DNA from 4 places in the Chryseobacillus diguaensis genome. Region 1 is predicted to be linked to each of the others. Evidence: riboswitches for the same ligand, from Rfam matches in the RefSeq annotation. Region 1 holds a riboswitch; each other region holds the start of a gene.

Region 1 (7,891 bases):
CTGCATTTACAAAATTGTAATCTTTGTTTTCAGCCATTTGGGCCTTCATATAAGGCATGTGCTGGAAGTAGTTGGCATCAAGTTCTTTGCTTGCTAAAGATTTGTTCGGCAATACATAGTCTTTGAATTTAATAATTTTCAGCTTAACGCCTTTTTTCTCAAGAAGCGGTTCCGCTTTTTCAAGTATTTCAGCATGTGGTACGTTGGATGCCCCAATGACAAGGGTTCCTTTTTGGCCAGCTCCACCGCTTGTGCCGCATGCAGCAAGCGCTGCAACAGTTAAAACAGTAATAAAGGTTAATAATAATTTTCTCATTCTTTTTTCCCCCTAGCGTTTATCCAGTTTTTTAGTAAGTAAGTCTCCAATAATTTGGATGATAAAAACAATGATCAATATGAACACGGTGGCAATAGCCGTTACCTGGATGCTGTCGCGCTGGAATCCGTCTAAGAATGCGTAATCCCCAAGTCCGCCAGCACCAACGAACCCTGCCATTGCAGTAAAGCCTACAGTCGCAATCGCTGTTACGGTAATGCCTGATACTAAAGCAGGCATTGCTTCAGGCAGCAGCACTTTAAAAATAATTGTACTGGTTTTTGCCCCCATTGATTTAGCTGCTTCAATAACACCTTTATCAATTTCTCGAAGGGCAATTTCAACCATTCTTCCATAGAAGGGTGCCGCACCGATAATTAAAGCGGGCAGGGCAGCATCTGCACCAAGAATGGTACCAACAAGAATTTTAGTAAATGGAAGGAGCAATATGATTAAGATAATGAATGGAATCGACCGGAACACATTGACAATGGCTGAGACGATAATATATAAAACTTTGTTTTCCCACAGGTTTCCCCGTCCTGTTAAAAACAGAAGCAATCCTAGGAGCATTCCGAGGACAAAGGTAAACACAACGGAAATGACTGTCATATAGAGCGTTTCATAGGTGGCATTCCAAAGATCACTCCAAACCACGTCAGGTAAAAGCTGACTAAGCATTCGGAATCACCTCCACTTCTACTTTCTGCTGTTTAAGAAAGACAAGAGCATGGTTCAATTCGCTGTCTTCTCCTTCAAGATGAAGAAATAATGTTCCATATGCACCGCTTTGGGTCTGAGTAATTTTCCCATGAAGAATGTTTACGTTCACTTGGTGCTCTCTGATCAGCTCATTAATGACCGGCTGGCCGGTTGAGTCTCCTACAAATGTCAGCTGAACCACTTTGCCTGTCTGATATTGCTTGATCAATAGGTCAATGGTTTCTTTTGCATCTTCCGGCTCTGTAATCTGCTGAACGAACCGCTTTGTAATTGGCTGTTCAGGACGCTGGAAAACCTGCAGCACTTTACCCTCTTCTACAATTCTTCCGTTTTCCATAACCGCTACCCTGTGGCAGATTTTCCTGATTACATGCATCTCATGTGTTATTAAAACAATCGTCAAGCCAAGTCTTTTGTTAATATCTACCAAAAGATCTAAGATTGAATCTGTTGTTTGAGGATCCAGCGCTGAGGTAGCCTCATCACAAAGGAGTACCTGAGGATTGTTGGCCAGCGCTCTCGCAATGCCGACACGCTGTTTTTGTCCTCCGCTTAGCTGTGATGGGTAGGCATTTTCTCTGCCTTCAAGTCCAACCAGATTAATTAATTCTTTCACCCGCTGCAGCCTTTTAGCTTTTGGAACTCCCGCAATTTCAAGAGGAAACCCAATATTTTCACTGACGGTTCTGGACCAGAGGAGATTAAAATGCTGGAAGATCATACTGATTTGCTGCCGTGCTTTTCTTAATCCAGATTCTCCGATCTGATCCATCCTTTTCCCCGCAACCTCAACAGTCCCGCCAGTAGGTTTTTCCAAGCCATTGAGCAGGCGGATCAAGGAACTTTTTCCAGCACCGCTGTATCCAATAATGCCGTATATCTCGCCTTTATCAACTTGAATGTTTACATTGTCAACAGCTGTAATATTCCCTGTTTTTGTAGAATAGGTTTTTGAAACTTCGGATAGTTTAATCATTAAATCACCTTCTTTAGCATTTAAATTAGTAAACGATTGGGAACAGAAAAAGCCTTTCTGCACAAATGAGCAGAAAGGCTTGAATAGGAGTCTTCGCCTTTCTCTCATCTTTCAAAACAGCCAGCTGCTTTGAGTGAATTGGCACCATTTCAGATTAACTGACGGTTGCCGGGTTTCATAGGGCACGTCCCTCCACCTCTCTTGATAAGAGAACAATCGTTTATTCAATTAGCGCATTAATACGCTTAATTAGGTTCGAAGGTGATTATAACACGGATATTTTCTTCCGTCAACTATTAGAATTGTTTTTTCAGAAGGTTTTGTCATGCCTGAGGCACAAGGTAATCCGATTTTTTTCCTGTCGCTTTCTCAATTGCCTGCTCTAAATCCTCAAGCAGATCATCAATGTGTTCAATCCCTACAGAGAGTCGAATGAGGTCTTCCGTCACTCCTGATTGAATCAGCTCATCATGGTCAAGCTGCTGATGAGTTGTGCTCGCAGGATGAATAATCAGGCTCTTCGCATCTCCTACGTTGGCAACATGCGACCATAGCTTGACATTGTTGATGAGTTCGCTGCCTGCCTCTCTTCCGCCGGATATCCCAAACACCGCTACAGCGCCGGCCCCTTTTGGCAAATACTTGTCTGCAAGCGGCTTTGAAGGATGATTTTCGAGACCTGGATATAACACCCAGTCAACGCCTGGATGTTCCTCTAAATAGGCAACCACTTTTTTCGTATTGGCAATATGTTCTTTCATTCTGACATGCAGAGTTTCAAGGCCAAGGGTAAATTGAAAGGCATTGAACGGGCTAATTGCTGGACCTAAATCCCTAAGCAGCTGAACCCTTGCTTTTGCTATGTAAGCAGCCTCCCCAAGTGCTTCAGCATATACGAGGTTGTTATAGCTCGGATCAGGTGTGACAAATCCAGGGAACTTTTCAGAATTCCAATTAAATTTACCGCCATCAACAATAATTCCCCCAAGTGTTGTTCCATTCCCTAAGAGCCACTTCGTTGCAGAGTGGACAACAATGTCCGCTCCAAAATCGATCGGCTTGCATAAATAAGGGGTACCAAATGTGTTATCCACGATTAACGGAATATTTGATTCATGAGCTATATCTGCTATAGCTTCAATATCAATAACCAGTAAACTTGGATTTCCAATTGTTTCTGCAAATACAGCCTTTGTTTTTGGCGTAATAGCACTGCGGAAATTTTCAGGGTTTGAAGGATTGACGAAGGTCGTTTTTATACCATATTTCGGAAGGGTGTTTGCAAATAAATTATAGGTTCCGCCATATAAAGTAGAAGCCGCAACTACTTCATCACCAGCTTCTGCAATATTCAAAATGGAAAGAGTAATAGCCGCCATCCCGCTTGCAACGGCAAGCGCCCCGATTCCTCCTTCAAGTTCTGCTATTCTCTCCTCAAGTACTGTTGCTGTCGGATTATGAATTCGTGTATAAATATAACCCTGTTCCTGCAAAGCAAATAAATTGGCTGCATGATCTGTATTGTTAAATAAATAGGCATTAGACTGATAAATGGGCACAGCTCTCGCACCTGTTATCGGGTCCGCATTCAATCCTCCATGAATTCCAACTGTTTCCTGGCGATATTGTTTGTCTGACATTTTTCTTCCTCCTTCTCATTGTTCAAGCTTATTTTCATGCTGTTCTGAACACACTCGAGTTGTAAAAATTGGACATTATGCTGCAAACAAATTCGGATTCATGCAAAAAACCTCTTCAAAGAAGAGGCTTTCATCCGCTCACCCTTCTTATCTGTCAGAGCATTTCACTCTGCTGGAATTAGCACCGTGTCAATTGACCGGTTGCCGGGCTTCATCGGGCCATTCCCTCCGCCACTCTTGATAAGTAATACGATTGAATTTTCTTAATTTTAAATCAAATTAAAAAAGATTTCAACTAAAACGGTTTTTCTTTTGATCACTATTTTTTTAAAAGCCACAATATGGATTCCAGCCGGAGGAGATTGTGAATCGTTCCCTCAGCTTTAACACGTTTATGATTAACACCATCCTGGAGCTTTACTTCTCCTTTGAAAATATCCATTAAGTCTTCTTCAATACCGATCAAAATCACATCTACATCAGGAACAAACTTTTTTTGGTGTATACCTGCCTGGTTAATTTCAACATACATAACGTCTTCTGAATCACTGGCTAAAAGCTTTAAATAGATAGGTGATTTCCTTAATAAGGGTTTCACATGTCTTGCAGGATCATACACTTTTTCAGCGGTAAATCCCAGTTCCATCCTATTCCTCCATTACCTTTTATGAAGGAGTTCCGTAAACATTTCGAATTTCCTTTTATTTTCCATCGACAATTTCATCATGGGAATTTATTTTCCGGGAAATATGTCATTTCTGCTGAATGTCGTGTTAAGTTTACTGAAGATTTGTGATGTTTCATGTCGGTGATAAAAGGCATGGTGGAAAGTTGTAAAACATGACAACTGTTAAGCAAAAATACGAGAATATAATGTCGAATTTTTAGAATGCTACAAAAAATATAAGAAAAGAAAACGTTGAAAAACCAATTTGATTGTTTCCATCTTCGTAAATCAGCAGACTTTATTATGTTACTTTGTTTTATTGGAGACATAAAGTGTTACCAGCTCTCAAACAAATGGACTTCAACACATTTTCAGGGATTGTAGAGATGGATTCTCAACTAATGTTACATATGATACGCTTAGATTAACAAAATTTGGTATTCAAAGGTACCTTGCATTAGTTTCTCATTTCAATAGCCACTCAAAACCGTCACGGGAATTTTCTTCATCCAATAAAACCTCCCTAAATCGTAAACATTACGATTTAACAATAATACAATATTCATTTTGTGAAAAGTTTTATATGTTCTTTGGTATTATTTATTATTTATTTAGCTATCGTTAATTCTGCATACGCATCGTGAAGATGAATCGACTCTTCATTTCTGCATTCCACCCGGAATGCATTGATATACTCGATTTCATATAGATCCTTAAAATAGGAGGCTTTCTTCGATTTTAACTCGTGTTAAGGAACATTTTTATTTAACAGGGGGATGATTTTTTTGCTAATTTCCACTATTGTTTTGCGGATACATTTATCTCTTTACTTTTCAAAGAAACACTCAAAATCAAGAGGTGGGTTTGTACATAAGATTCAGTTCCTGACCTTTTTTGAGAGCATTTCCAGGTTTATTTTCTTATTTCCATCTTTTATTTGCTATTTTCGACATTTTTAATCAATATCCAACTTTTTTTCTTATAGGGATGCCGATTATGTTATTAATCATTTTCTGCATGTTTTTATTTTCTGTTGGTTTACTTATGATATGGCTCGCTATTTTCGGAAAAGGGTCTAGCATGAATGTAATTCGTTCTATTTATTTTCTGATTGCTTTTCGCAATTGATTAAAAATAAAAAAACGGCACTTAAGAAGGACCGTTCTCTATTTGAGCAAATTATATAAGTATTCTACAGACTGAAACCCATAAACCTTATCTGTAGGCTTCCCATTTTGAAAAATTAACAAACAAGGAACACTTTCAATTTCCCAGGCTGCGGCTTGCTCAGGGAGATAATTCAAATTACTTGAATAGAGCTCCAAATCAGGCAATGTTTCTTCTACTATAGTCAGCATGCGCTTAGCAAGCTGGCATGTTCCGCAAAAAGGGGTATACAAATAAAGGATAAAACGGTCTTTGTCTGTCATTGCAGAAGTTATTTCCTGTTTCGTTAAGTCAATCATTTTAAAGAAAGGTACACCTCTTTATTTGTGCATGGCATTCAATCTTATAAAAATTTTGCCTGCACATCTATATTAGCGCCAAGCAGGATGGAAGCAATATGCTGTTCTGGTGCTGAAGCAACTTCTCTGTACATTTTATCGACATATAAATGAGAGGCCTTCGGGAATTCCCTTTTAAATTGCTTTCTCAGCTTTTCACCTGCTTCGTCCGAATCAACGAGTACATAAACATCTTTATTAAAATAAATATCAATTAACTCATCAAGCTTTGTTAGGCTAATGGTTCCGTTTGTACAAATAATTTCAACATTTTCATTAATAACATCCATGAGTTTTCTTTTATCTGATTTACCCTCGACGATAATTACTTTTTCCAGCTCAGCTAATGACATATAATCACCTGTTAAAAGAGTATTTCTTTACTATATTCATTAAACAAAGGGTGTTTCCTTATTTTTTAAGTTTGGTTCTGCTAAACTTGACTGCTGATTTCCGCTTCAGGCACTCATCTTAAGCGGGCGGTCCGGGAGTCTCGCGCCTTCCCTCCTTAATCAGCACAGAATCAACATTTAGCTTTAACTGGGACTTAAGTTTAATAAGCAATAAAGAAAGTAAGAAGCCCTTTTGAAGAAAACGCAAAACAGCAGTGGAACAATCCACTGCCGTCAAGCTTAGCACCAGCCGTTTTCGTCATCACAGTCAACATACTGCTGGGTTGTTCCTGAAGGTATATCTGCCATTTGATAAAAGCGGTTCTGATCGTGTTCATAGCCCTCTTTTAATTCAAATTTGCTCCCATCAGGTCCAGATGTCATGCGGCCGATTTGTTCGTCATTTGCATATAAATGAAATTGTCCATCAGAAAACTTTCCAGTTACACGGTTTGTTATTTCTACTCTCTGTTTTTCTATAGCCAACTTGAACACCCCCCTTACTGGTAGGTTGTCCAAGTCAAGAATTCATCATGCTTATTACGCTTCTTTTGTCATTTCCTCATATTGCTCAGAAGTCATCAGGTTTTCAATTTCAGTTGCATCTTTCGGTTCGATCACGATCATCCATGCTTTTTCATATGGTGACTCATTTACGAATTCTGGGCTGTCATCAAGGTCTTCATTAATTTCAACAACCTTGCCGCTGATTGGTGCATATAGCTCAGAAACGGTTTTAACTGATTCGACGCTGCCGAATGGCTCGTCTGCTTTAATTTCGTCTCCAACTGAAGGAAGTTCAACAAATACGATATCGCCTAATTCAGATTGTGCAAAATCGGTAATCCCAACGCGTACTTTATCGCCTTCTACTTTAACCCATTCGTGTTCTTCAGAATAACGCAAGTCTTTTGGTGTACTCATTTTATTTCCCTCCAGATTACTCATTAGTATTTATGGAAAAGGCAGCAATGACCTTCCCTTTATAACCAAACTTCTTGAAATTGCTCTTCTTTGAAGCCAACCGTTACGCTTTTTCCATCAGTTGTAATAGGACGCTTAATAAGCATTCCGTCTGATGCAAGAATCTCACGCATCTCTTCTTCCTTCATATGAGGCAGCTTATCTTTTAAGCCAAGCTCACGGTATTTCTGGCCGCTTGTATTAAAAAATTTTTTTAATTCAATACCGCTTTTTTCCTGCAATGATTTCAATTCTTCTTTTGAAGGCGGATGCTCCACAATATGTATCTCATTTACAGACTTATTATGGTCTTCTAGCCACTTTTTGGCTTTTCGGCATGTACCGCATTTTGGATACCAATAAAATGATAGGCTCATGTATTCACCACCTGAAATCAACAATCCATATCAACATATTATCACAATCAACTGTACAAGCATAACAGGAAGTGCCGAAAGTTTCTTCATTCCTTTTCCTAGCTTCACTTTTTGATGATGAAGAGATATTTCCTATGAAAACAAATCAGCCCATCCATATAGGATGGGCTGATTTGTTCAAATTTATTAATTTACATAACGGTTTGCTTCATTAATTTTCGCTGCAATCTCGCGTTTCTTCGCAATCACGTTAATTGGAGTGTGACGTGTGAATTTTCTTAGAGCTGAGATCATCATGCGAAGCGTATCTCCATTTTCGATTGCTACAAGGG
Region 2 (7,891 bases), on a different contig from region 1:
TGCCCTCACAGCCGGAACGCCATCCTTTCAAGATGTCGTCCATGCCGTGGCATCAGATATGGTCATTGAAAAAGTAACCATTGCTTCTGAGATCGAACATGCCAACCCTGCTGCAAAAGCCTTTTTAGACTCTTTTTTTACAAATACCGATATCGAAACAGTTTCTCATGAAGAATTGAAGCGCCTTTCAAAAGACGTGAAGGCTATTATCCGAACAGGTGAAATCACACCTTATGCCAATTGTATTTTACATGCAGGTGTAATCTTTTAAGGCTCTTTTCTTAAACTTTGTTGCTCATGATCCTATATTTCGTTCAACAAACCAGCTATAAGGCAAGAACTTTAAGAAAAGATGCCCCGAAGCTAGACTAAACGGGTGATAAAGGCTTTTACGAATAGCAGCAATCTTGGCGAAAACAGCCTTTTCTAAATAAATGAGGTGAAAAAATGGACATTCAAATGAAGAACATTCACAAAGCATTTGGAAGCAATCAGGTGCTGCGGGGAGTTGACTTCCCTTTAAAGCAAGGAGAGATTCACGCTCTCATGGGGGAAAACGGAGCCGGAAAATCCACCTTGATGAACCTTTTGACAGGTCTTCATTCCATTGATGAAGGGACCATCCATATAGATGGTAAGGAAATCGTCTTCAGCAATCCAAAGGAAGCCGAGCAAAACGGTATTACCTTTATTCATCAGGAGCTGAATATCTGGCCGGATATGACGGTGCTTGAGAATCTGTTTATCGGAAAAGAATTGCGATCCCCTATCGGCTTTTTAAAGACAAAAGAAATGAGGGCGCTTGCCATAAAACAATTCGACCGGCTCGACGTCTCGATTCCGCTTGATAAACCGGCTGGCAGCTGCTCCGTCGGCGAACAGCAGATGATTGAAATTGCGAAGGCCTTAATGACAGATGCCAAGGTCATGATCATGGATGAACCGACAGCTGCCCTGACGGAGCGCGAAATTCAGAAGCTGTTCAATGTTATGAACTCGCTCAGAAATCAAGGCGTGTCGATCGTCTACATCTCTCATCGAATGGAAGAAATCTTTGCAATCTGTGACAGGATTACCGTCATGCGGGACGGGAAAATAATTGACACAAAGGCGATTCCAGAAACGAATTTCAATGATGTCGTGAAAAAAATGGTCGGCCGGGAGCTGAATGACCGCTTCCCTGATCGAAGCTTCAAAGAAGGACCCATCACCCTTGAAGTGAAATCGCTTACAAAAAAGGACGCCTTTCAGGATATCAGCTTTACCGTGCATGCAGGTGAAATTCTCGGTGTTTCCGGTCTCATGGGAGCAGGCCGAACCGAAATCATGAGAGCGATCTTCGGGGTTGATTCCTTCGATAGCGGTGAAATCTGGCTCGAAGGAAAAAAGCTCTCCATTAAAACGCCAGACCAGGCAGTAAAAGCAGGAATCGGCTTTATTACAGAAGACCGAAAAACAGAAGGATTAATCCTTGATTTCTCCATTAAAGACAACATGGTCCTCCCTACGCTGTACAGCTTTGCCCCTAATGGAATCATCAGCGACCAAAGCGAGGCTGATTTTACAGACATGCTGATCAAGCGCCTTTCTGTCAAAACCGCTTCAGCCGCTGCAAAGGTCAGCACCCTGTCCGGAGGAAATCAGCAAAAGGTCGTCATTGCGAAATGGATCGGGATTGGACCAAAGCTTCTGATCCTTGACGAGCCGACACGCGGTGTGGATGTCGGGGCAAAACGAGAAATCTATCAGCTGATGAACGAGCTGACGGACAGAGGAGTCGCGATTATTATGGTCTCCTCTGAGCTCCCTGAAATACTCGGAATGAGCGACCGGATCCTTGTTGTTCATGAAGGAAAGCTGACCGGAAATCTGCCAAAAGAAGAAGCTGATCAGGAAAAGATTATGTCATTAGCTACAGGAGGTCTATAACATGAAAACAATCATCGAAGGCACACAGCCTAAAAAAGCAGCCAGTGTTCAGTCCATCACGCAAAAGCTTGGCCCGCTGCTCGGTTTACTTTTATTAGTCCTTATCGTTTCGATATTAAATCCAAGCTTTCTAGAACCATTGAACATCCTTAACCTGCTTCGTCAGGTGGCCATTAATGCCTTAATCGCCTTTGGCATGACGTTTGTTATTTTAACCGGCGGCATTGATTTATCTGTCGGCGCTATTCTCGCCCTATCAAGCGCTCTATCCGCAGGCATGATCATTGCAGGCGTTGATCCCATTCTCGCTATTTTCATCGGAACAATCCTTGGCGGAATCATGGGGATGGTGAACGGCCTATTAATCACTAAAGGAAAAATGGCACCGTTTATCGCAACACTCGCAACAATGACGCTGTTTAGAGGACTCACGCTTGTCTTCACAAACGGAAATCCAATCACAGGTCTCGGAGACAATTACCTCTTCCAGTTGTTTGGACGCGGCTATTTCTTCGGCATCCCAGTTCCCGCAATTACGATGATCTTCACCTTTGTCATTCTTTATGTCCTTCTTCATAAAACACCTTTCGGCAGACGAACGTATGCCATTGGCGGGAACGAAAAGGCATCAATTATATCCGGGATTAAAGTGCCTCGTGTGAAAATGATGATTTACGGCTTGTCCGGTTTACTCGCAGCCCTTGCCGGATCCATTCTCACTTCCAGGTTGAACTCAGCGCAGCCAACAGCCGGCACGTCATATGAGCTGGATGCGATCGCAGCCGTTGTCCTTGGCGGGACAAGCCTGTCAGGCGGTAAAGGAAGAATTGCCGGCACACTGATCGGTGCCTTAATTATCGGAACGTTAAACAACGGCTTGAACCTGCTTGGCGTCTCCTCCTTCTATCAGATGGTTGTAAAAGGGATTGTCATCATCATTGCCGTATTGCTCGACCGAAATAAATCAGCGTAAGGAGAGGCTACTATGAAAAAAACACTTGTCATACTTGTCGCATTATCTCTCATGCTTTTAAGCGCATGCTCCCTTGATCCACCGGAATGGGCAAAGCCTGGGAAGAAAAAGAATCTAAAGGATATTAAAATCGGATTATCTGTCTCTACCTTAAATAACCCGTTCTTTGTTTCATTAAAGGATGGCGTCGTAAAAGAAGCGAAAGCACTCGGCATGCAGGTAAAGGTCGTGGATGCCCAAAACGACTCAGCGAAGCAAATTAACGATGTCGAAGACTTGATGCAGCAAAACGTAGATGTGCTGCTCATAAATCCAACAGATTCCTCCGCGATCTCATCAGCGGTACAATCAGCAAACAACATCGGGATCCCTGTCATCACGCTTGACCGCTCCGCTGAAAAAGGAGATGTCAAAACTCTCGTAGCCTCTGACAACATCAAAGGCGGCGAAATGGCTGGCGACTACCTAGTGAAAAAGCTCGGGAAAAATGCAGAGGTAGCTGAGCTCCAAGGGGTACCAGGGGCATCAGCCACACGCGAAAGAGGAAAAGGATTCCACAACGTCGCGGACAAACAGCTCAACATCACAGCAAGCCAGGCAGCCGACTTCGACCGCACAAAAGGCTTAAACGTCATGGAAAACATCCTCCAGGCCAAACCAAACATCAAGGCCGTGTTCGCCCACAACGACGAAATGGCATTAGGTGCGATCCAGGCTATTAACAGCTCTGGTAAAGACATTATGGTCATCGGCTTTGATGGAAATGATGATGCACTCAACGCCATTAAAGCAGGAAAGATGGAAGCCACCATTGCGCAGCAGCCTGAATTGATTGGGTCACTGGCTGTGAAAGCAGGAAAAGATGTACTAAGTGGGAAGAAGATAGAGAAAAAGATTCCGGTGCCTTTGAGGTTGGTGGCGAAGGACTAAAAGTAATGATGGATCTGCCAAGGGATTCAATTAATTAAATAAATCCCCTCTGATCGACTGTTAAAAGGGCTAATAATGAGCTCAAGTCTTATAAGAGGGGATATAAATTTTTAATTGCTTTTACTAATTTTAATATGTTGTTTTTGTAATAAAAAAGGTATAGCATTTTCTCCTTAAAACTGCTTTTTGAGACAGCTGCCGCGCAGTTTTTTATCGGTCTTTTGCTCAGCATACCGCTTCATAAGTGGCTGTCGCGGTGATGCTGGCTGCTAAGCCGATTTTACAAACCGCTTGTAAAAGACTTCAAGAGAAGGAATAAGCTCGCCCTTGCCGATCTTAAAAAGCTGCAGAGCCTGTTCATTCTGCTGTCTGCTTTTTGCGAATTCGAGAAATAGAAGCAGCCATTTCCTTCTTTTGAGGATTTCATAAGCTCCTCTGCTGTACAGCCATTCTTCAATAGTATTATAAATCCCTCTGTTGACACCGTATTTTTCTTTGCAATACTGCTGAAATTTCAAATCTGGAAAATGCAGTTCTTCACCCAACCCCCCTTGTCTCCTTTCATAACTTATTGTCTATTCTTAGGCTGCGGATTTTTCTTAATCAATCTCGTTTTCTCATGGATATCCAACTGAGTGATAACCCCTTCATGAATGGTGATAAACAGTGAGCCGTATTCCAGCTTTTCAAGAATGGACAGAAGGTATTCTTTCTTTTCCTGATCAACTTTTCCCATAGCCGCTCCTGCCTTTCATTAAGAATAAGATAAAAAAAGGCACTCTATTTCCAGGTTGGAAAATAAAATGCCTTCGGTTAACCGATCGGCTTATTATATGGATATTCCTATTCTAAATACGATTTAACCGATAAGTCAACTTGGAATTATAAAAAATGACTTTTGGCTTAATTTTTAATTTTTTGAATATTAAGTTGACAGATCGGATTACTGTGTATTAACATGTGTTTCAAGCAAAACAATTAAACTCTTATCAAGAGAGGCGGAGGGATTGGCCCAATGAAGCCTCGGCAACCACTTTTTGAACGGTGCCAATTCCTGCACAGATAAGAGGGAAGGTTGAACAGCCTCCCTTTTGGAGGCTGTTTTGCATTCTAATAAAATTTTATAGTTTTTATGGAGCCTTCTTTTTTTGAAAGAGGACAGAAAAAGGCCAGAACTAATAAAAAAAGGGGGAGAAAGCAGATGGTAGTGAAAAAGCATTCCTACGCATTATTCGCCCTGGCCGCCTTCATGCTGCTGGCCGCATGCCAGGCAAACGATGAAAAGGCAGCAGGTACAGCCGGGGGGAAAGAAATCCGCATTGGTTATCAGAAATTCGGGACACTGAACATCTTAAAGGCACAGGGGAATCTCGATCAGGCATTAAAGAAACAGGGCTATTCCGTGAAGTGGGCTGAGTTTCCGGCAGGTCCGCAGCTTTTGGAGGCTCTCAATGTAGGGAGCATCGATTTTGGGCATACAGGAGAAGCTCCTCCTGTATTTGCACAGGCAGCAAAGGCACCGCTTGTCTATGCAGGGAATGAGCCATCCAATCCTAAAGGGGAAGCCATTGTCGTGCCGAAGGACTCCAAAATTAAAAGCCTGGAGGATCTTAAGGGCAAAAAAATTGCGCTGAATAAAGGATCCAACGTGCATTACCTGCTTGTAAAAGCCTTGGAGAAAGCTCATTTAAAACCGGAGGATGTGAAAACGGTTTATCTTCCGCCTTCTGATGCACTTGGTGCTTTTCAGCGCGGCAGTGTAGACGCTTGGGTCATCTGGGATCCATTTTTGGCAAATGCAGAAGAAAAACTGGGGGTGAAAATAGTGCAGGATGGCGAGGGACTTGTGGCCAATCGCGAATTTTTACTGGCAAACAAAACATTTGCCGCCGAGCATCCTGACATTCAAAAAACCATTTTCGCAGAGCTCCGGAAAACAGATCAATGGGTCCAGGACAATCCTAAAAAAGCTGCGGAATTTTTATCGCCTCAAATCAACATCAGTGTTTCCGCTCTGGAGAAAACAATTAACAGAAGAAAATACGGTCTGGAAGAAATCAAGCCGGAGGTTCTCGCCCAGCAGCAGAAAATTGCTGATTCCTTCTACAATCTTAAGCTGATACCGGTAAAGATTGACGTCAATGAAGCAGCGGAAAGCAAAAAATAGAAAGGGGTATCCAATGAATATTTATTGGTTTTTGCCGACTCATGGTGACAGCAGGTATTTAGGAACGAGTACAGGGGGAAGGGCCATTACTTTTCCATACTTAAGACAAATTGCACAAGCGGTGGATGAACTGGGATATACCGGTGCTTTACTGCCTACAGGGCGGTCCTGTGAAGATTCATGGGTGACAGCATCCTCGCTTATTCCTGTCACCGAAAGAATGAAATTCTTGATCGCCGTCCGTCCGGGGCTGATCTCGCCGTCAGCAGCGGCACGGATGGCAGCTACCTTTGACAGGCTGTCCGGCGGCCGAATACTGATCAATGTGGTGACGGGAGGTGATCCTGTTGAGCTTGCAGGAGACGGGATTCATCTGAATCATGACGAGAGATATGAGGTAACAAATGAGTTTCTGGATATTTGGAGAAGAGTATCTGCCGGCGAGGAGACTGATTACAGCGGCAAGCACCTTAACGTAAAGGGAGCCAAGCTTCTCTACCCGCCTGTTCAAAAGCCATATCCTCCTTTATTTTTCGGAGGCTCCTCCGACCCGGCCATTGAGGCTGCGGCCAATCACATTGATGTATATCTGACATGGGGAGAGCCGCCGGCAGATGTGGCGGAAAAAATCAATAGGGTCAAACTAGCTGCTGAAAAAACTGGAAGGACGGTGCGCTTTGGCATCAGGCTTCATGTCATCGTCCGCGAAACCTCTCAAGAAGCGTGGGAAGCAGCAGACGATCTGATCCGCTATGCAGATGACAATATCATCGAGGCTTCGCAAAAAGTATTTGCCCGTTTTGATTCAGTGGGTCAGAAGCGGATGGCCGCTCTTCATCACAGTAAGAGGGATTCACTTGAAATCAGTCCGAATTTATGGGCCGGTGTCGGACTTGTCAGAGGCGGAGCGGGAACAGCCCTCGTCGGCAGCCCGGATGAAGTGGCAGAACGGATAGAGGAATACAAAGACCTTGGGGTTGAACATTTTATTCTTTCAGGGTATCCCCATCTGGAGGAGGCCTACAGAGTTGCCGAGCTGTTATTTCCAAAGCTTCATCTCGCACAGCCTGAGAAAAACGGCGGCCAATTTTTCAGCCCGTTTGGCGAGATCATAGCGAATTCCCATTATCCGAAGCAAAAAGAGGCGAACCGGTCATGACAGCAAAACGTATGAATTTCAATGAGCTTTTGCCTTGGGCTGTCCCGGCAGCCTTTATCGTTGTCTGGCAGCTCCTGTCACAGTTCGGCTTTCTTTCCTCGAGGATTTTGCCGGCCCCGGGCGATGTCGTAAAAGCGGCTATTAAGCTTGGATCCACCGGCGAACTTCTCCGCTATATCGGCACAAGCACACAAAGGGCTGTGATCGGCTTTATCATTGGCGGGAGTGCGGGCTTTTTGCTGGGACTCCTGAACGGATTATCCGCCGTTTCGGAAAAGCTGTTCGACTCTTCTCTTCAGATGCTGAGAACGATTCCCCACCTGGCGCTGATCCCGCTTGTCATCTTGTGGTTCGGGATCGGCGAGGAAGCCAAGGTGTTCCTGGTGGCCATTGGGGTTCTGTTCCCTATTTATTTGAATACATGCCATGGATTAAAAACGATCGACAAAGGACTTATTGAAGCAGCGAAAATATATGGATTGAGCGGGTTTGCGCTCTTCCGGGAAATTATTCTTCCGGCTGCGCTTCCATCGATACTGGTTGGAATCCGGTTCTCGCTTGGCATCATGTGGGTGACCTTAATCGTAGCGGAAACTATTTCAGCTGACTCGGGGATTGGATACATGGCAGCAAACGCACGGGAATTCCTTCAAATGGATGTCGTGGTGCTTAGCATTCTGTTATACGCTCTGTTAGGCAAGCTGTCTGATTTCATTGCAAAGGTGATCGAAAA
Region 3 (7,891 bases), 190 kb from region 1:
CTTCCAGCTCAACTAATGTCCTTACATGCAAAAGTGTAAGCGGGACTTTGCGGCACATCTTTTTCATGATAATCCAGCCATGACCTGATTCTATAACCTTACAGAGATTCGGCTTAACATGCCTATTGCAGCTTTTATATATTTGAGCTTCTGTTTCATTACTTTTATAACCCCACTCAGAAAGCGCTACTTTCAGGACAGTCCCATTATTCAAGTCATATACAATACGGTTGAAACCATTTCCAATAACAGGATATTCCAGTTTCAATACTTGTTTGGAAACTTGAAGCTTTTGATGAATAAGCCGATGCTGTCCCATTTGTGCAATCCAGGCGTGAATCGAGCTGATTTGTTTAGTCGTAAGAATCCTGCTCTGATCATTTTGCTGCTTCGGGCTGTTTTGCTGAATTCGTCTTCTGTATTCCTCTTCTTCATTCACAGGGTACATTCCAGACGTCCCTCGCCTTCTGCCATTAAATACTATAGTATATTTTTGTTTTGGGAAGTTGGCAGGGCTGATCCTAGACCATACTGGAGGCTTGCTTGCCAGGTAGATACAAGTATCAGTGAAAAAAATCGATTTCAATAAAATTTCCTTGTCTCTATAACGAAATAAAGCTGACTCGCAAATACGGCTAAAGAACGGAATATCGCAAGTCAGCCGCTTCAAAAAGCTGATATCATTACTTCCCCTTTATTCAGGAATGCTCTTCAGCTTCTTGGCAATCTCAATAAATTGTTTCAGCTGGTTGCTGATTCTTTCTTCAAGGTCTGCTTCATTGATCGGCTCAAGCGGGCTGGTTTTATCAATCTGTGGATCTGTCAGGTATACGCCTCTCAAAATGGTTTGGGCATGCAGTGCTGCAAGCAATGGCTTAAAGGAATAGTCAATTGCAAGCAAGTGTGCCTGGCTGCCTCCGATCATTAATGGTTTTTCTTTAAGGGCATCCCGGGGCAAGAGATCAAGCAAGGTTTTTAATACGCCGGAATAGGCCGCTTTGTAGACTGGTGAAGCAATGATTACACCATCTGCCTTTTGGATGCTTTCAGCAATTTCCCTTACAGTTGGATGATCGTATTCTGCCTGAACCAGCACCTTCGGATCCACATCAAGAACTGAAATTCCTCTCACTGTATGGCCATCGCGTTCCAATTTATTCTTTAAATGATTTAATACAATTGTTGACCTGGATTCAAAATAGAAGGGCTTCCTGAAATAGTAACAATTTCACTCATCTGCCTCTTCCCCTTTTGCGAAATTAGCATTTCTTGGTATAGCTGCCTTATGACAGTAAGCTAATTGGTGAACGATCCTTTGGCTGAAGTAATCTTCTGAGAAATGTCTATGCGCTGATTTTTCAATTCAATTGCTTTTTCTTGAAGCTTTTCTTTTTCATAACGGTCAAGCTGCTGTCTTAATTGACCATAAATAGCCAGCAATTGTTCATTAATCTGATCAAATCTCTTCCATAATTTCTGTTCATGTTGCTCTTCCAATTCTTTGATGACGAACTGATCTGCCAGATAAAGCTTTTCTAAAATCTCTTCCTGCCACTTTTCATCCCCTGTATTTTTAGCATGTAAGTACAGATCCAGATAATCATTTGTCCAAGCTTCTTTCGTTTGTCTGAAGTTTTTCACTGTATTGACCTCCTATGAATATAAGAAAAAACCTCTTCATAAGAAGAGGTTTTCTATTCAGAAAGGTCCTCCCCTTATCTTCCAGAGCATGCGCTCTGATGGATTTAGCACCATTCAGTCTTAAGACTGTGGTTGCTGAGGCTTCATAGGGCCAGTCCCTCCGCCTCTCTGGATAAGAGATTTTAACGTTTTTAAGTTATATGAAATTTTACGCAGTTTATTCCAAGATGTCAATACATTTATGCCATTTTTTCTTTCATTTCCCTCATCATGTTCATCATCATCGTTGTCATTTCATCTGATTCCTGCATTTTTTTCATCATCATGTCCATGTCCATTTCACTCATCATGTCCATTTCTTTCATCTTTTCCATCATCATGCTCATCGTTCTCATTTTGCCGAGCATGTCTTCCATCATTGTCATCATCATCATATTCATCATCATTTTGTCCATGTTCATCTTCCTCTCAAAAAGTGATCAGAATCGTCCATTTACAAGGTTCCCTTAATAGGGAATTTTAAACATATGAGGTGAGCAGCTTCTTCATTCAATGCTTGCTGAAAGGGAAGAAATGAAGACTTTATAAACGGAGATTTTTTCATCTGCAATGGTGATGCTGTTCCTTACTGTTCAACGAAGTTCAATGCAAGTTCTTTTATAGAAGGTCCTTCTCATGAACTGAAAGTGAATGGGCTGGCAATGCAAGCAAAGGTCTTAGCTCCTGCTGCCACTGAAACAAAGATTGCCCAGCATTCAATTTTAGATATGGATGATTTTTAATACGGGGTTGCTGAAGTACCATACTGCAAAAGAAATGCTTAAGTCATGCTTGATCTTCATGATAGTGAAAAGGTTGTTGGGATTGTCGACGTGGAAACCTATGAATTCCAATTGAAAAATCCTATTTATCCTAATGTAACAAGGTCAGTTACAAGAGAGTAGGACAAACAGACCTGTAGCATAGATAGTTAGCTGCAGGAATTTTCTTTTTAAAAAAATTTCCCGTTTCCGGTATATTTCTCCTAAAAGAGGGTATTAATCCATGGAAGAATTAAACGTTGAGGGAGAATAGGAAAATGAGTATAGCGATTATTCAAGTGAAAGAACCGCTTACGGAAGAAAAGATTAATATGATAGAGTCCAGGCTTTCTCAGACAAATGGAATTGAAAGAGCGTTAATAGATGTGAAAACAGGCAGTATCCGAGTTGAATATGACGGGCTGAAAATTGTACCTGAACTCATGATGGAAGCATTAAGCAAGCACGGGCTGGAATCGGAGGAACTTCAAAACGTTTAAGGCTCTACACTTAAATTTTGTTGCATTTTTCTCTATATAAGACAATTCCGAACAAGTAGCGAGCCGCGAATTGTAAGAAAAGATGCCGCGAAACTAATTTTATACTTTTTATAATCACATATGAATAGCAGCAATATTTTGTGAAAACAAGCCATGTATAACCAAAGTGCCGCCTTTAAAAGGCGGCCGTTTTTATTTGAAAGATCTTCCCTTTAGCTGCTCTAATTCTGGTTTTTCAGTATATCTTTCCTTAAATGATTCATACTAGAAACCAGAATAGGAAAGGAGTGTTCCTCCAATGAATTTTCAGGAAGATGAAGTTCAGTTAGACGAACATGGTAATTACATTGTTCCTCCAGCTAAAATGAAAGAAGTACTTGATTATGTTACCCAGTTAAATAACAAAGTAGATGAAATGCGAGTCAGCATGGAGGAAAAAATTTCTTATTTGGAAAATGGTACTGACTGGCAGACGATAAGCAGAAAAGCTTTAATGAAAAGGAATTACCGGAAATAAGGAGGTCAAACACCTTTCGCATTTTTTTCCATCAATTCAGCAATTGCTCTGCTGTTCTCGCTTCCGATCTCTTTCAAATGCCTGGCCACTGCCAATTGACGATCAGCAGAATGATTTTGACTCAGCTTCCACTTGCCTTCCATCCGGTCAATTTTAAGAATAAAACCTGTTATTCCCTTCATCATACCATCTAAATAATGAGAAGGAAGATTTTCCATTTTATACGGACTGCTGGCATCTTCGTATTTTGACACGAGCATTGTTAAGCTTTTTTTGAGTTCTTCAGGATCTGTTATAAGCACTATTTTTCCATACACGTGAATACTGACATAATTCCAAGTGGGCACTGCTTTATGCGTTTCATACCAGGATGGGGAAATGTAGGAATGCGGTCCTTGAAAAAGAGCCAGAACCGTTTTATCCAGAATCCCTCTCCACTGGTCATTCGCTTTAGCAAAGTGACCATATAGACACCCGTTTTCTCTATCCAGAATGAGAGGGAGATGAGTCGCCACAGGTTCATCTTCAAAATTAGAAATAAGTGCTGCAAATCCATTTTGTTCCATAAATTCGTAAATAACATCTGCCTTCTCTATTTCAAAATCCTTCGGTATATACACTGTTATCCCCCATTTATCACTTATTCAAATACCATGAACGCTTGTTTCAACGGTGTCCCATTTGGCGCTGCAGCTTCTTTAAACTCAGCTTTTTCCAGCAAATGGATCAGGAGTTCGTTTGAACTCGGCAAATTATAGGTTGTTTTATGATAGGATATTCCAGGCGGAAAAACCTCATTCAGCAAGTTCAATAGGATTTCCTGTTTATTATCCTCTGTTTCACTTACTTTGCATTGGTATAATACCACTGCCGAAAGCTTCCCATCTTCATTAAACCTTCTTTGATAAATGGCATATCCAATTTCCTTCTGTAAATCATTCTTCACGATAACCGATTCTCCGCTGCACAAAAAATTCCAGCGTGTTTGCCATGGAACCTCTGAATCATAAAAGGACAGCTGTCCCGCTTCATGTGGTATGCCATAGTGTTTAGAGAAGACTTTAGAGGCCTTGAACACATTATCCGGCATAGCACCTTTATGTTCAAAAAATAAAAGTGTATCTTGAAATTTATAACCGCAGCGCTCATAAAGGCGGATGGCCTTTTTATTAACACTGAATGCTTCAAGACTTGCTGAATCCACCCCTTCTTTTTTATAAAGCTCGAGGGTTTTGTTAACGAGCACTCTTCCTACTCCAAGGCTGCGGTAATTCACCGCTACACTTGTTCCTCCATTCCATGCTCTCTTTTTTCCATTTATCCTCTTTATTGCATTTAAAATAATTCCCACTGGTTCGCCTTGATCAAAGGCCACAAAGGAATAATCAGGAGATAATCCCATTTGACCCATCCTGCTGATCAGCTGATCTGCACTTAATTCGATGGGTGTGTAATAATCTCTAAATCCCTTATTCCAAGCTTCTAATGCTTCTGCAATCGTACAATGGCTGAATGGCTTTATTTCAACTGTTTGAAGTGTTTCCATCGTTCTTCCCCCATGGTTATGACAGATTTTCATTACCTATTCGACAAGGCTCTTTTCTTAAACTTTGTTGTTTTTTCATGCAATTAAGTGAATATAGATCATGAATACACCTGCGTATTTTAAGAAAAGATGACACAAAGCTAATCTTTATACGTGTTTTAAGACCATACGTTCAGCAACAATGTTTGGCACAGCCTTCGACAAAGAACAGAGAAAATCCTTACACATACAAGATGCTTTTAAAAAATTTCTTTACATTCCTTCTTTCACTTCCTTCTTCGTAAACAGAATAAAGAAGAACATATAAAGAGAAACAATGGCGAGGAAAATGGTAACCAGCTCAATAGCTAAATGATCCATAATTCCCCCTGTAATGAGCGGAAGAATGATACCTCCTATTCCCCCTGCTGCAATAAGGATACTCGTATTACGATCTGTACTGCCTTTTAACATCTCAGTTGCATAGACAAGGGAAATTCCAAAAATACCTGCCATTAAAAGACCCGTTAACCCAATGATCAAATAACCCGCCCATAAATTGGTAACAAACGATAAACTAGCCATAAATATGGCGGCACCGATGCAGCAGACAGCCAAATACACGGAATAAGTAAACCTTTCAGCGAGATGACCGGAAAACAGCCGGCCTATAACCATAGCCGTCCAGAAAAATGTCACACTGAAGGTTGCCAGAAAAGGAGCTGAGCCGAGCTTTTGGATAAGAATAGAAGGCAGAAAGTTCATAATACTGACTTCCATACCGACATAAAAAAGAAAAAAAAGTACGAAACCTGGCAAATAGGCTGTTTTTCCGTAGTGAATAGGCTGTCTTTCTGGCTGTTCTTTCTTTTCTTCTGCATTCTCTGAAACAACACCTTGTAAAGAAAGCTTCAGCCAGAATATCACGAGCAGTAACGAATAGATGAATAAAATCATAAAGGAGTATCTCCAGTAGCCGGTTGCCGCAAGCCAGCCAGAGCAGAGCGGCATCACAAGGGCTCCTATTCCAAAAAAGACCTCAAGTCTGCTGAATACGACTGCCTTTTTGGATTTCACGGCATCGATAATATAGGATCCTATAAGAGGTTCTGTAAATCCCGCTCCCATCCCTGTCAGCATGGCAAGAACAAGGCATATTTCCCAAGGCAGCAATAGGCTGAATCCAAGCTGAGAAATGCCTATAGCAAGCAGAGCCAATAGAATCAGCTTTTTTCGTTCCACTTTTTTAACAAGTATTGATGCTGACATGACCCCAATAAAAAAGCCAAACGACTGCACCGCGATGATTAATCCTCCCGCAGAATAACTTTTCTTATAATAATGAAGAAATTCTGTCAGCACGGAACCAAGAATAATATTGGCAAGTCCTATAAGAAGATAAGTAAAACAACTGATCCAGATTAAACGCTTCAAATTCAAAATCCCCTTTATGGTATGTATTCCTTTTCCCATCTACAAAATCAGCGAGATTACAATTGGGAGTGCGATCAGGCTAAGCAACGTGCTTAACAAGGTTGCACTTGATACAAAATCAGGCTTGGTATTAAATTGGAGAGCATACATCGTTGTATTAGCCGCTGTCGGCATTGCTGCGGTAATGACCATAATTTGTTTAATCATGTGATCTACAGGCAGAAACAAAGCAATAACAAAGGCGATCATCGGTGAAATAGCCAGTTTAATCACAAGTGAATAAGCAATCCGTTCTTTTTCAAGCTTCTTCAGAGAAATATCAGCCAGCTGCATACCAAGGATGATCATAACGGTTGGAATTGTGGCATCTGCAACCATACTGATCGCCGTATAAAAATCAGTTCCAATTTTCACAGAAAAAAGCTGACACAAGAGGCCGAGAATTGCCCCATAAACAATTGGCATTTTCAGTACCTCTTTCAAAGGAGATATTCTATTATCCTCATCAAGACTGCCTTTTGCAGCAAAGTACAAACCAACTGTGCACATGATCAGCTGCTGAATGACCATTAATATAACGGCATAATTCAAGCCAGCCTTGCCGAAAACAAACAGAACGACAGGAGTTCCATAGTTTCCGTTATTCATAAATGACGAGGAAAGGATCGAGCTGCAAATGCTGGAGGAGTCCCATCCCCTAAAAAATCCGATCCCGTAATTGATCAGAATCAGGAAGAAGCAAAGAAGAATCAAAAACACTCCAAAATAAACATAATTCCATGAAAGGCTGTTCTGATTAAAGGTCCGGAAAGCGAGAACGGGTGTCATTAAAAAAAGCGCCATTTTTGAAAGACTCTTAATATCAAAGTCCATCAATTTTTTACCAGCGAAACCTAAAAGAAAGATACAGAAAATTGGTAGAACAACAAGGACAAATTGCATAAAACCGGGTCACCTTCAAAGTATAGAGTAAACACCATAACAAATCTGGCATTTCCATTTAAGTATATAGAAAAAATCTCCATTTGTTCATTGTTGCGGTCTTAAATTCAGTCTTTTGGAAATGAAAGGATATTTCCTGGTTCTTGTCGAAGGTTCTTTTAATGAAGGCTGTTTTCGCAAATATTGCCGCTATTCGTATGGACTAAAGAACACGCATAAAGATTAGCTTCGTGGCATCTTTTCTTAAAATTTGCAGGCCGGGTTTATAAAAATGGATGGACGACTATGGTCTCCAAGAAATATCTGAATACAGGTGAATAATGAAAGAAGAAGGTGAATCATGGGATTCATCTACTTCTTTCATTCGTTTTTCATTCCCCGGAGCTATTTAGCCATGATCTCTTTTTGTAATAGACAATAGAATATGCAGAATGATGAAAATGAATCAGCTTGAAAACACCATTCGGTTCTTCATTTAAAATAGTATAATCTTTCCCATTGTAAGAGACTGTATCTCCGTATTGAGGCCGCT
Region 4 (7,891 bases), on a different contig from region 1:
GGGAGGGTGAAATTTTTATTTGGGGGTGGTTGGTGGTGGTTTTGTGCGGTGATTTGCTGGGGGTCAGGCGGGGCCTCCTGTCCCCTATTCAATTAGCGCATCGGGGGACAGATGCAGCCTTTTCTTAACCTTGATTTATAGCAGCAAAGAGGAATCGGGGACACACCTTTAATGCTTTTACTTAGTTGGGGTCAGAGCCACTTAACCAGGTCCCTGTCCTCTGCTGCATTAATATAGTGGGGGACACATAGCATAGGAGGATACCCCAAGCCAAATAAAGCCTCGTTTAAAATGGGGACAGATCTTTATTGCATTAAAGGAGCTGGGGCACCCATTTCACAGTTCCTGTCCCCCAATACAGTAAACCATTAAACCAGCAAACCACTAAAACAAACTAAATCCATAAAAAAAGACCCCAGTAAAACTGGAGTCTTCTTCTAGCTATTCCTTATCTTCCTTAACAAAGTAAGTCCATCCATCCTCCTGATAGACTTTCTTTTCTTTCATCAGGGAGCCGAGAGCTCTTTTAAATGCTCCTTTGCTCATGCCGAATCGCTGTTTGATGTCTTCAGCGTCGCTCTTATCGCCGTAAGGCATAGCGCCTCCTCTTTCTTCCATGTAAGAATATATTTTTTCTCCGTCTGTGCCCAGTGCTTCATGTACTCTTGGGAGCAGGGAGACATTGAGTGATCCATCTTCTTTTACGTCAATGACACGGCCTGTGACGGTTTCACCAAGTCTCGGCTCCTGCTGCATTTGAGAGGAGTGGATAAAACCTCTGTAGCCTTCAATCGTTAAGATAAAACAGCCTGCCATGATGGAACGATAGACTTGACCTGTGACATTTTTATTAAAAATTTCTCTGTTTGCCGGAACAACTTTTTCCTTTATCACTTCTTCTGTTGCCAAACGGGCAAAGAATCGTCCGTTTTGTGTAATGCGCAGTGTGCAGTAGAGCTTGTCCCCTTTTTCAGGCCAGATTTCGTAAGAAGGAGGCAGAATATCATTTGCCACTAAAGCATCCTTTGAAAGACCGATGTCTACAAATACGCCCATTTCATCTACCACATCTACTACTTCCAGCCATTCGTACTCCCCTTCTTCAACAATGGGCTTCTTCATTGTTGCGGCAAGGCGGTCCTGAAAGTCAGGGAATAAAAATACTTCAATCTTGTCCCCTACTTCTACTTCTCCTGTTATTTCACTATCATGAAGCAAAACCCGTTTTTCTCCGTCTGTCAGATAAAATCCGTATTCGACTCGTTCATCTGCTGTTAATGTTTCAAATGTTCCTGGTCTCATCGATTCACCGTTCCTTCCACTTGTTCATACAAGTTGTTTAGCCTGTTATATTCTACTATAATCAAGCTATAAGTGAAATGTTTGGAGGATGGATTGTTTATGGCAAAAGAAAGCTCATTTGATATTGTATCCAAAATTGAACTTCCTGAAGTAACAAATGCGATTACAACGGCAATGAAAGAAATTAAAACCCGCTATGATTTTAAGGGCAGCAAAAGTGACATCAAGCTTGAAAATGAAGAGCTGGTACTTATTTCGGATGATGACTATAAAATGGAGCAGCTGAAGGATGTATTAGTCAGCAAGCTGATTAAGCGAAACGTCCCTACAAAAAATATTCAATATGGAAAAAGCGAAAATGCTTCTGGAGGAACGGTTCGCCAGCGCGGTAAGCTTGTTCAGGGAATTGATAAAGAAAATGCCAAAAAAGTAAACACGATTATTAAAAATACCGGACTAAAAGTGAAAACACAAGTTCAGGATGATCAAGTCCGCGTAACCGGCAAAAGCAAAGATGAATTGCAGCAAATCATTGCGGCAATCCGTCAGGCCGATCTATCCATTGATGTGCAGTTTATTAATTTCAGATAGTAAAGAAAAGCGGAAGCACCCGTTCAGCCCCGACAAGCGCTGGAGGAAAATACTGCAAAGTTGTTCTTTAACTTTGAAGTATTTTCTGAAGCGACCTAGAGGGGCTGGGTGCTGGAGCTGGACAATAAGAAAAGCGGAAGCACCCGTTCAGCCCCGACAAGCGCTGGAGGAAATACTGCAAAGCCGGTCTTTGGCTTTGAAGTATTTTCTGAAGCGACCTAGAGGGGCTGGGTGCTGGAGCTGGACAATAGAAAGGCGGAACATCAGAAATCTGATCGTTCCGCTTTTTTATGGCTGTTACAGGTCACCATTTCTGCGTAAATCCAAATACAATTGATAATCAGCTTTTACCTGATTAGCATAATTTTCACCCAATGTTAAAATGGTGGTTTTCAGCTTTGGCAATGCTGCTAGTGCATCAAGAAATCCCTGCTCATAATTATATGAAACATAGGCCGAATTAAAATCTTTGTCAGATCTTGCATGAGCTAAAGCAAGAGCTGTCGCAGAGTAATTGACAAAATCCTGCATATCAGAAAGGCTGCTGAAATCAGATGAACTGATTCCTTCCTTGTAAGGTGAAATCCGTTCAACCCGGAATGATTTTCCATTGAATGCGATTGTTCCAAGGTGATTATCTGTCTCGATGCCAAGCCCCTTTGCAGCCGTTGCAGAACGTTCAGCATGAGACGGGAACCACCCTTGATACTGGGAAGTGGACAAGCTTCCCTCGTTGAACATCGACGGAAGTCGCTGTTCCTTCATTTGCAGAATCACGTCATCGTCAGGGGAAGCTGTCTTCCCTTCAATCAGAATATAATATTTGTCTGTCCCAAGACTGCCAAGACCTGAGTGAAGTCTTTGAGCAACATCTTTCATTTGAAAGTAGCCAGCAGGCATTGATTGAGCCCAGCTGCCAAGACTTTGAACGTATGAGGACCAATTATTCATGATTTCGCTTTTCACTGCAGCAGCTGAGGCCAGATCAGAATTGGACAAATCAAAGATTCTCTTTCCGTTCGATAAAATGGTCCATTTGTCCAAAAGCTTGGCAAGACTGTCAGAAGACTTGGCGTGCCTTAATTCATCCTGGACGAACCCGCTCTTTAAATAACCTTCGTCCAGCTGAGTTGAATTTTCACCGTTGTTTCCGTTAACGCTTTCAATCGTTGCTTGGTATGTACTTAAAAAAGATGATACAAGGTCCTCTTTCTCCTGAGCCGACAAGCTGAGATTTTTTGCTTCATCATCCCATTAAAAAAATACTGGGTGAAAACCGGATTAAATCCCAATAAAATGGTCCTTTATAAGATTCATCATAATCATTCAGGTCAAAAATGACGTCTCCTTTATCATTATCAAAAAAGCCGATGTTTTCTGCGTGTGCATCTCCCTGAATGAATGTTTGGATGTTCGGAGCTGTTTTCCATGAGCTGGGAACCGGTATAACGCCGCTCGCTAAATCATGATAATAAAGTGGATTGGTTGCTCTATAAAAGGCAAAGGGCGACTCTTCCATAGCTGAATATTTCTCTTCTCGAAGCGATGGAACTGCAATATACGAATTATCATTTGAGATCTCAGTCTTCAAGTAGGATTCACGGGAGGAAGACTTATCAGCTGCTGAGGCAAAAGAAAAAGGAACAATGGCAAAGGTGAGCGCTAATAAAGATGTTTTCAATTTCAAGATGTTTCCTCCTCTATTCAATTGGTCAACCCTAACTATACCGTTCGTTTTTTTCCAAAACATGAACCTTATGTAAAGATTGAAATAAATATCGAGAAAAAGGCTTTTGGTGAAATAAAAAAGCCTGGAGAGAATGGTTCTCTTCAGGCGGCCAGCCGCTCTATTTATGATTCGTCTGCTCTTTCATAAACTGATAAATTTGATCATAGGGAAGTTTTCCTTTTACATCATATTCGGTCCCGTCAATGTCGATTTTCCGATCTGCAAAAGCCATGCTTGTCTTCCCATATTTGGCTGAAAAAGACCAGCCTCCAGAGTAATTTTCCCTTTGGTTAAAAGCCTTTTTTACTTGTACATTCTCGATATGATCTAAGAATTGCTGTATTTGTTTTGAATCTGTTATTTTAGTATCCCTGCCATTCCTTAAATCACGTAGGATCAGGCTGTCTGCGTGCTTCAGTTTTTCTTTCAGCGGAAATTCACCATAGCTTTGAGAATAAAAAAGAAAAAAACCAGCGGCTATAACCAGAATGGCAGCAATTATCTTTTTTATGATCACCAGCCCCTTTTAACCCAATATATTCCATTTAATATCATAGAATCCTTCTGATTCCAAAAAATTCAGTTTTTACCCCCTTGAATGTTTTCGAAATTTTAGGTAAATTAGAAACAATACGAAAAAAGCACTGTCTTTAAAGCAAGGTGGATAAATTGAATACTTTCTTATCAAGAGAAGCTGAGGGACTGGCCCTATGAAGCTTCAGCAACCGGTTTTTACGTTTGGAAAACGAGTTTATAAACCGGGCAAGAGACGGCAAAAAAAGCATTCTGCTTGTTTTTCGGTCTTTTTGTCCGGTTTCTGCATTCATTGCAGGTCTTTAGAATCCAGCGTGCCAAGGTGCTAATTCCAGCAGGCATTATTGCTTGATAGATAAGAAGAAGCGCGCACATCCAAGTCTTCTTCTTAATAAGAAGGCTTTTTTGTTTAGAAACCATTTTACGAGACTTGTAATTCAAAGACTTGACCTAAACCACTCTTTTGCAGGCGAAATCAGGAAGTTTACTTTTGAAATGGGGGATAAAGCAGCATGGGATTTCTTTCAGATCTCAATAAACAAATTTTAATAGGTGATGGTGCTATGGGAACCTTGTTGTATTCTTATGGCGTTGACCGATGTTTTGAGGAATTAAATCTTTCTAAACCTGAACAGATTACAGGCATACATCAGGCTTATATTGAAGCCGGTGCAAATGTTATTCAAACGAACACATATGGAGCAAACTATATTAAACTCTCACACTATGGACTAGAGGATGATATCCGCCAAATTAATAGTAAAGCAGTCCAGCATGCTAAAAAAGCGGCTGGAGAAAGTGTATATGTAATGGGCACGATTGGCGGAGTCCGTACCTTTAAAAAAAGCTCTCATTCTCTTGAAGAGCTTAAACGAAATTTCCGCGAGCAGCTTTACATTCTTCTAAACGAAGGAATTGACGGTCTATTATTAGAAACCTACTATGATTTTGAAGAATTAAAGGCCGTTACAGAAATTGCCCGAAAAGAAACGGCTCTTCCAATTATTACAAACGTTTCACTACATGAAACAGGAGTGCTGCAGGACGGTACACCGCTTGGAGAAGGACTTGAAATACTCGAAGAAATCGGGGCAGATGTTGTGGGGCTGAATTGCCGCCTCGGTCCTCATCATATGATCCGTTCGCTCGAAGAGGTTCCTCTTCCGAAAAAGGCCTTCCTTTCTGTTTATCCAAACGGAAGTCTTCCCGGTTTAGTCGACGGAAGACTGGTCTATGAATCTGATGAAAGCTACTTTGCAGAAAGTGCCATCAAGCTGAGAGACCAGGGTGCGCGTTTAATAGGAGGGTGCTGCGGAACAACACCAAGACACATAGCAGCAATGGCAAGAGCTGTATCAAACCTCTCACCTGTTTTGAAAAAAAAGATCCGCTACCGGACAGAAACAGTAAATGTTCAGGGCAGCGAAACAAGAATGGCTCCGCCGCTTGAAGAACTGGTGAAAACCCGGCGCTCTGTCATTGTAGAGCTTGATCCGCCTAAAACACTTGGTCTTTCCAAATTTCTTGAAGGGGCCAAAGCTCTGCAAAGTACAGGAATCGATGCCATCACCCTTGCTGACAACTCCCTCGCTTCGCCAAGGATCAGCAATGCGGCAGCAGGTTCCATTATTAAAGAAAAGCTTGGAGCACGTTCTCTTGTTCATATCACCTGCAGGGACAGAAACCTGATTGGATTGCAATCCCATTTAATGGGACTCCATACACTTGGCCTAACAGATGTTCTTGCCGTAACAGGCGATCCTTCTAAAATCGGTGATTTTCCAGGTGCAACTTCCGTATATGACTTGTCTGCTTTTGATCTGATCAGCCTGATTAAACAATTTAATAAAGGCGTTTCCTATTCAGGAAAGCCTCTTGGAGAAAAAACAAATTTTTCAGTCGGGGCTGCTTTTAACCCGAATGTCCGCCATTTGGATAAGGCTGTTGAAAGACTTGATAAGAAAATTTCTTGCGGAGCCGATTACTTTATTTCGCAGCCTCTCTTTTCTATTGAACAGATTCAGGAGGTATACGAAGCGACAAGAAATCTTAATGCTCCGATTTATATAGGCATCATGCCATTAACAAGCAGCCGGAATGCCGAATTTATTCATCATGAAATTCCAGGTATGAAGCTTTCTGATTCCATCAGGGAAAAAATGCGGCTTGCGGGAAATGACAAAATCCAGGCAAACCAGGAAGGTCTGGCTATAGCCCGTTCTCTGATTGATGCTGCATTCGAGTTATTTAACGGCATTTATTTAATCACACCATTTTTGCAATACAATCTGACAGTTGAACTTAGCAACTACATTGCCGAAAAGGAAAGGCTTCGTTCGGAAAGGAAGTTTTTGAATGTCTAACATCCATGAGCAGTTAAAAAAGAAAATACTCGTTCTTGACGGAGCGATGGGCACGATGATCCAAAATGCAAACCTTACAGCAGTAGATTTTGGCGGAGAAGAATATGAGGGATGCAACGAGTACCTGAATATCACTTCTCCTGACACAATTTTGCGTATCCATGAAACCTATTTGCAGGCGAAAGCGGATATTATAGAAACCAATACCTTCGGTGCCACGAGTATTGTGCTTGATGAATATGATCTTGGTCATTTAGCTTATGAACTGAATGTAAAAGCTGCGGAACTTGCAAGAAAAGCAGCTGATGCCATTTCAACACCTGAATGGCCGCGGTTTGTTGCAGGTTCAATGGGACCGACGACTAAGACGCTTTCTGTTACAGGGGGAGCTACTTTTGATCAGCTAATTGAGTGCTATGAAGAACAAGCAAGAGGCCTCATTGACGGCGGTGCCGATCTTCTCCTTCTAGAAACGAGCCAGGACATGCTGAATGTGAAGGCCGGTTATATCGGAATCAAACAGGCTTTTGAAAATACAAGCAAAGAGCTGCCGCTAATGATTTCAGGAACGATTGAGCCAATGGGAACGACACTTGCCGGACAATCTATCGAGTCATTCTATATTTCACTAGAGCACATGAAGCCTATCTGTGTCGGACTAAACTGTGCGACAGGCCCTGAATTTATGACAGACCATATCCGTTCCTTATCCGATCTTTCCAGTACTGCTGTCAGCTGTTACCCTAACGCTGGCCTGCCCGACGAAGAAGGCAATTACCATGAATCAGCACAGTCACTTGCTTTAAAAATGAGAGGCTTTGCAGAAAAGGGATGGCTCAATGTTGTTGGCGGCTGCTGCGGTACCACACCAGCTCATATAAAGGCGCTCGCTGATGCTGTAGATGGCCTGCCTCCAAGAAAACCTGCTTCTGAACACAAGAATCACACTGTTTCCGGGATCGAACCGCTCTTATACGATGACACGATGAGACCGCTATTTGTCGGGGAAAGAACAAACGTAATCGGTTCAAGAAAGTTCAAGCGCCTGATCGCCGAGAGTAAATTTGAAGAAGCTGCCGAAATCGCCCGTCTTCAAGTAAAAAACGGAGCCCATGTCATTGATATTTGTCTTGCTGATCCCGACAGTGACGAACAGGCTAATATGGAAGCTTTTATCGTTGAAGTGGCGAAAAAGATTAAAGCACCGCTTGTTATTGATTCAACAGATGAAAAAGTAATAGAGAAAGCCTTGAAGCATTCGCAAGGAAAAGCCATTATCAATTCCATTAATCTTGAAGATGGAGAAGAACGATTTGAAGCTGTTGTGCCACTTGCTAAAAAGTACGGAGCTGCGCTTGTCGTAGGTACAATC

Evidence for each region. Region 1 has a riboswitch for S-adenosylmethionine ahead of ACOT8F_RS10735 (O-acetylhomoserine aminocarboxypropyltransferase/cysteine synthase family protein). Riboswitches for the same ligand answer to the same signal wherever they lie in the genome.
Region 2: it holds a riboswitch for S-adenosylmethionine, as region 1 does, so the genes downstream of both, ACOT8F_RS12065 (sulfonate ABC transporter substrate-binding protein) here and ACOT8F_RS10735 (O-acetylhomoserine aminocarboxypropyltransferase/cysteine synthase family protein) in region 1, are expected to answer to the same signal.
Region 3: it holds a riboswitch for S-adenosylmethionine, as region 1 does, so the genes downstream of both, ACOT8F_RS09620 (hypothetical protein) here and ACOT8F_RS10735 (O-acetylhomoserine aminocarboxypropyltransferase/cysteine synthase family protein) in region 1, are expected to answer to the same signal.
Region 4: it holds a riboswitch for S-adenosylmethionine, as region 1 does, so the genes downstream of both, ACOT8F_RS04190 (bifunctional homocysteine S-methyltransferase/methylenetetrahydrofolate reductase) here and ACOT8F_RS10735 (O-acetylhomoserine aminocarboxypropyltransferase/cysteine synthase family protein) in region 1, are expected to answer to the same signal.

Annotation. Positions count from the first base shown of each region.
Region 1 is NZ_JBMKNV010000005.1:225,043-232,933, forward strand. It holds gene ACOT8F_RS10720 (MetQ/NlpA family ABC transporter substrate-binding protein) at 1-316, opposite strand, end outside; gene ACOT8F_RS10725 (methionine ABC transporter permease) at 329-997, opposite strand; gene ACOT8F_RS10730 (methionine ABC transporter ATP-binding protein) at 990-2,015, opposite strand; SAM riboswitch class I at 2,117-2,226, opposite strand; gene ACOT8F_RS10735 (O-acetylhomoserine aminocarboxypropyltransferase/cysteine synthase family protein) at 2,339-3,655, opposite strand; SAM riboswitch class I at 3,800-3,902, opposite strand; gene ACOT8F_RS10740 (SCP2 sterol-binding domain-containing protein) at 3,975-4,301, opposite strand; partial or broken gene ACOT8F_RS10745 (IS1595 family transposase) at 4,619-4,732, shown strand; partial or broken gene ACOT8F_RS10750 (GTP cyclohydrolase, FolE2/MptA family) at 4,930-5,034, opposite strand; gene ACOT8F_RS10755 (thioredoxin family protein) at 5,489-5,788, opposite strand; gene ACOT8F_RS10760 (toprim domain-containing protein) at 5,833-6,180, opposite strand; gene ACOT8F_RS10765 (YusG family protein) at 6,460-6,714, opposite strand; gene gcvH (glycine cleavage system protein GcvH) at 6,760-7,143, opposite strand; gene ACOT8F_RS10775 (arsenate reductase family protein) at 7,203-7,559, opposite strand; gene ACOT8F_RS10780 (acyl-CoA dehydrogenase FadE) at 7,746-7,891, opposite strand, start outside.
Region 2 is NZ_JBMKNV010000006.1:178,583-186,473, forward strand. It holds gene rbsD (D-ribose pyranase) at 1-271, shown strand, start outside; gene ACOT8F_RS12040 (sugar ABC transporter ATP-binding protein) at 448-1,929, shown strand; gene rbsC (ribose ABC transporter permease RbsC) at 1,931-2,902, shown strand; gene rbsB (ribose ABC transporter substrate-binding protein RbsB) at 2,915-3,832, shown strand; gene ACOT8F_RS12055 (hypothetical protein) at 4,102-4,377, opposite strand; gene ACOT8F_RS12060 (DUF2292 domain-containing protein) at 4,401-4,568, opposite strand; SAM riboswitch class I at 4,816-4,901, shown strand; gene ACOT8F_RS12065 (sulfonate ABC transporter substrate-binding protein) at 5,034-5,999, shown strand; gene ssuD (FMNH2-dependent alkanesulfonate monooxygenase) at 6,013-7,158, shown strand; gene ssuC (aliphatic sulfonate ABC transporter permease SsuC) at 7,155-7,891, shown strand, end outside.
Region 3 is NZ_JBMKNV010000005.1:35,273-43,163, forward strand. It holds gene ACOT8F_RS09610 (hypothetical protein) at 1-448, opposite strand, end outside; gene ACOT8F_RS09615 (NAD(P)H-dependent oxidoreductase) at 695-1,153, opposite strand; gene ACOT8F_RS09620 (hypothetical protein) at 1,297-1,641, opposite strand; SAM riboswitch class I at 1,713-1,820, opposite strand; gene ACOT8F_RS09625 (hypothetical protein) at 1,881-2,096, opposite strand; gene ACOT8F_RS09630 (hypothetical protein) at 2,720-2,941, shown strand; gene ACOT8F_RS09635 (hypothetical protein) at 3,240-3,458, shown strand; gene ACOT8F_RS09640 (FMN-binding negative transcriptional regulator) at 3,464-4,078, opposite strand; gene ACOT8F_RS09645 (GNAT family N-acetyltransferase) at 4,099-5,004, opposite strand; gene ACOT8F_RS09650 (MFS transporter) at 5,257-6,417, opposite strand; gene ACOT8F_RS09655 (AEC family transporter) at 6,457-7,359, opposite strand; gene ACOT8F_RS09660 (hypothetical protein) at 7,731-7,891, opposite strand, start outside.
Region 4 is NZ_JBMKNV010000002.1:285,297-293,187, reverse strand. It holds gene ACOT8F_RS04215 (CvfB family protein) at 442-1,302, opposite strand; gene ACOT8F_RS04210 (YajQ family cyclic di-GMP-binding protein) at 1,402-1,893, shown strand; partial or broken gene ACOT8F_RS04205 (DUF2252 family protein) at 2,191-3,123, opposite strand; gene ACOT8F_RS04200 (DUF2252 family protein) at 3,140-3,580, opposite strand; gene ACOT8F_RS04195 (hypothetical protein) at 3,741-4,139, opposite strand; SAM riboswitch class I at 4,301-4,518, shown strand; gene ACOT8F_RS04190 (bifunctional homocysteine S-methyltransferase/methylenetetrahydrofolate reductase) at 4,669-6,519, shown strand; gene metH (methionine synthase) at 6,512-7,891, shown strand, end outside.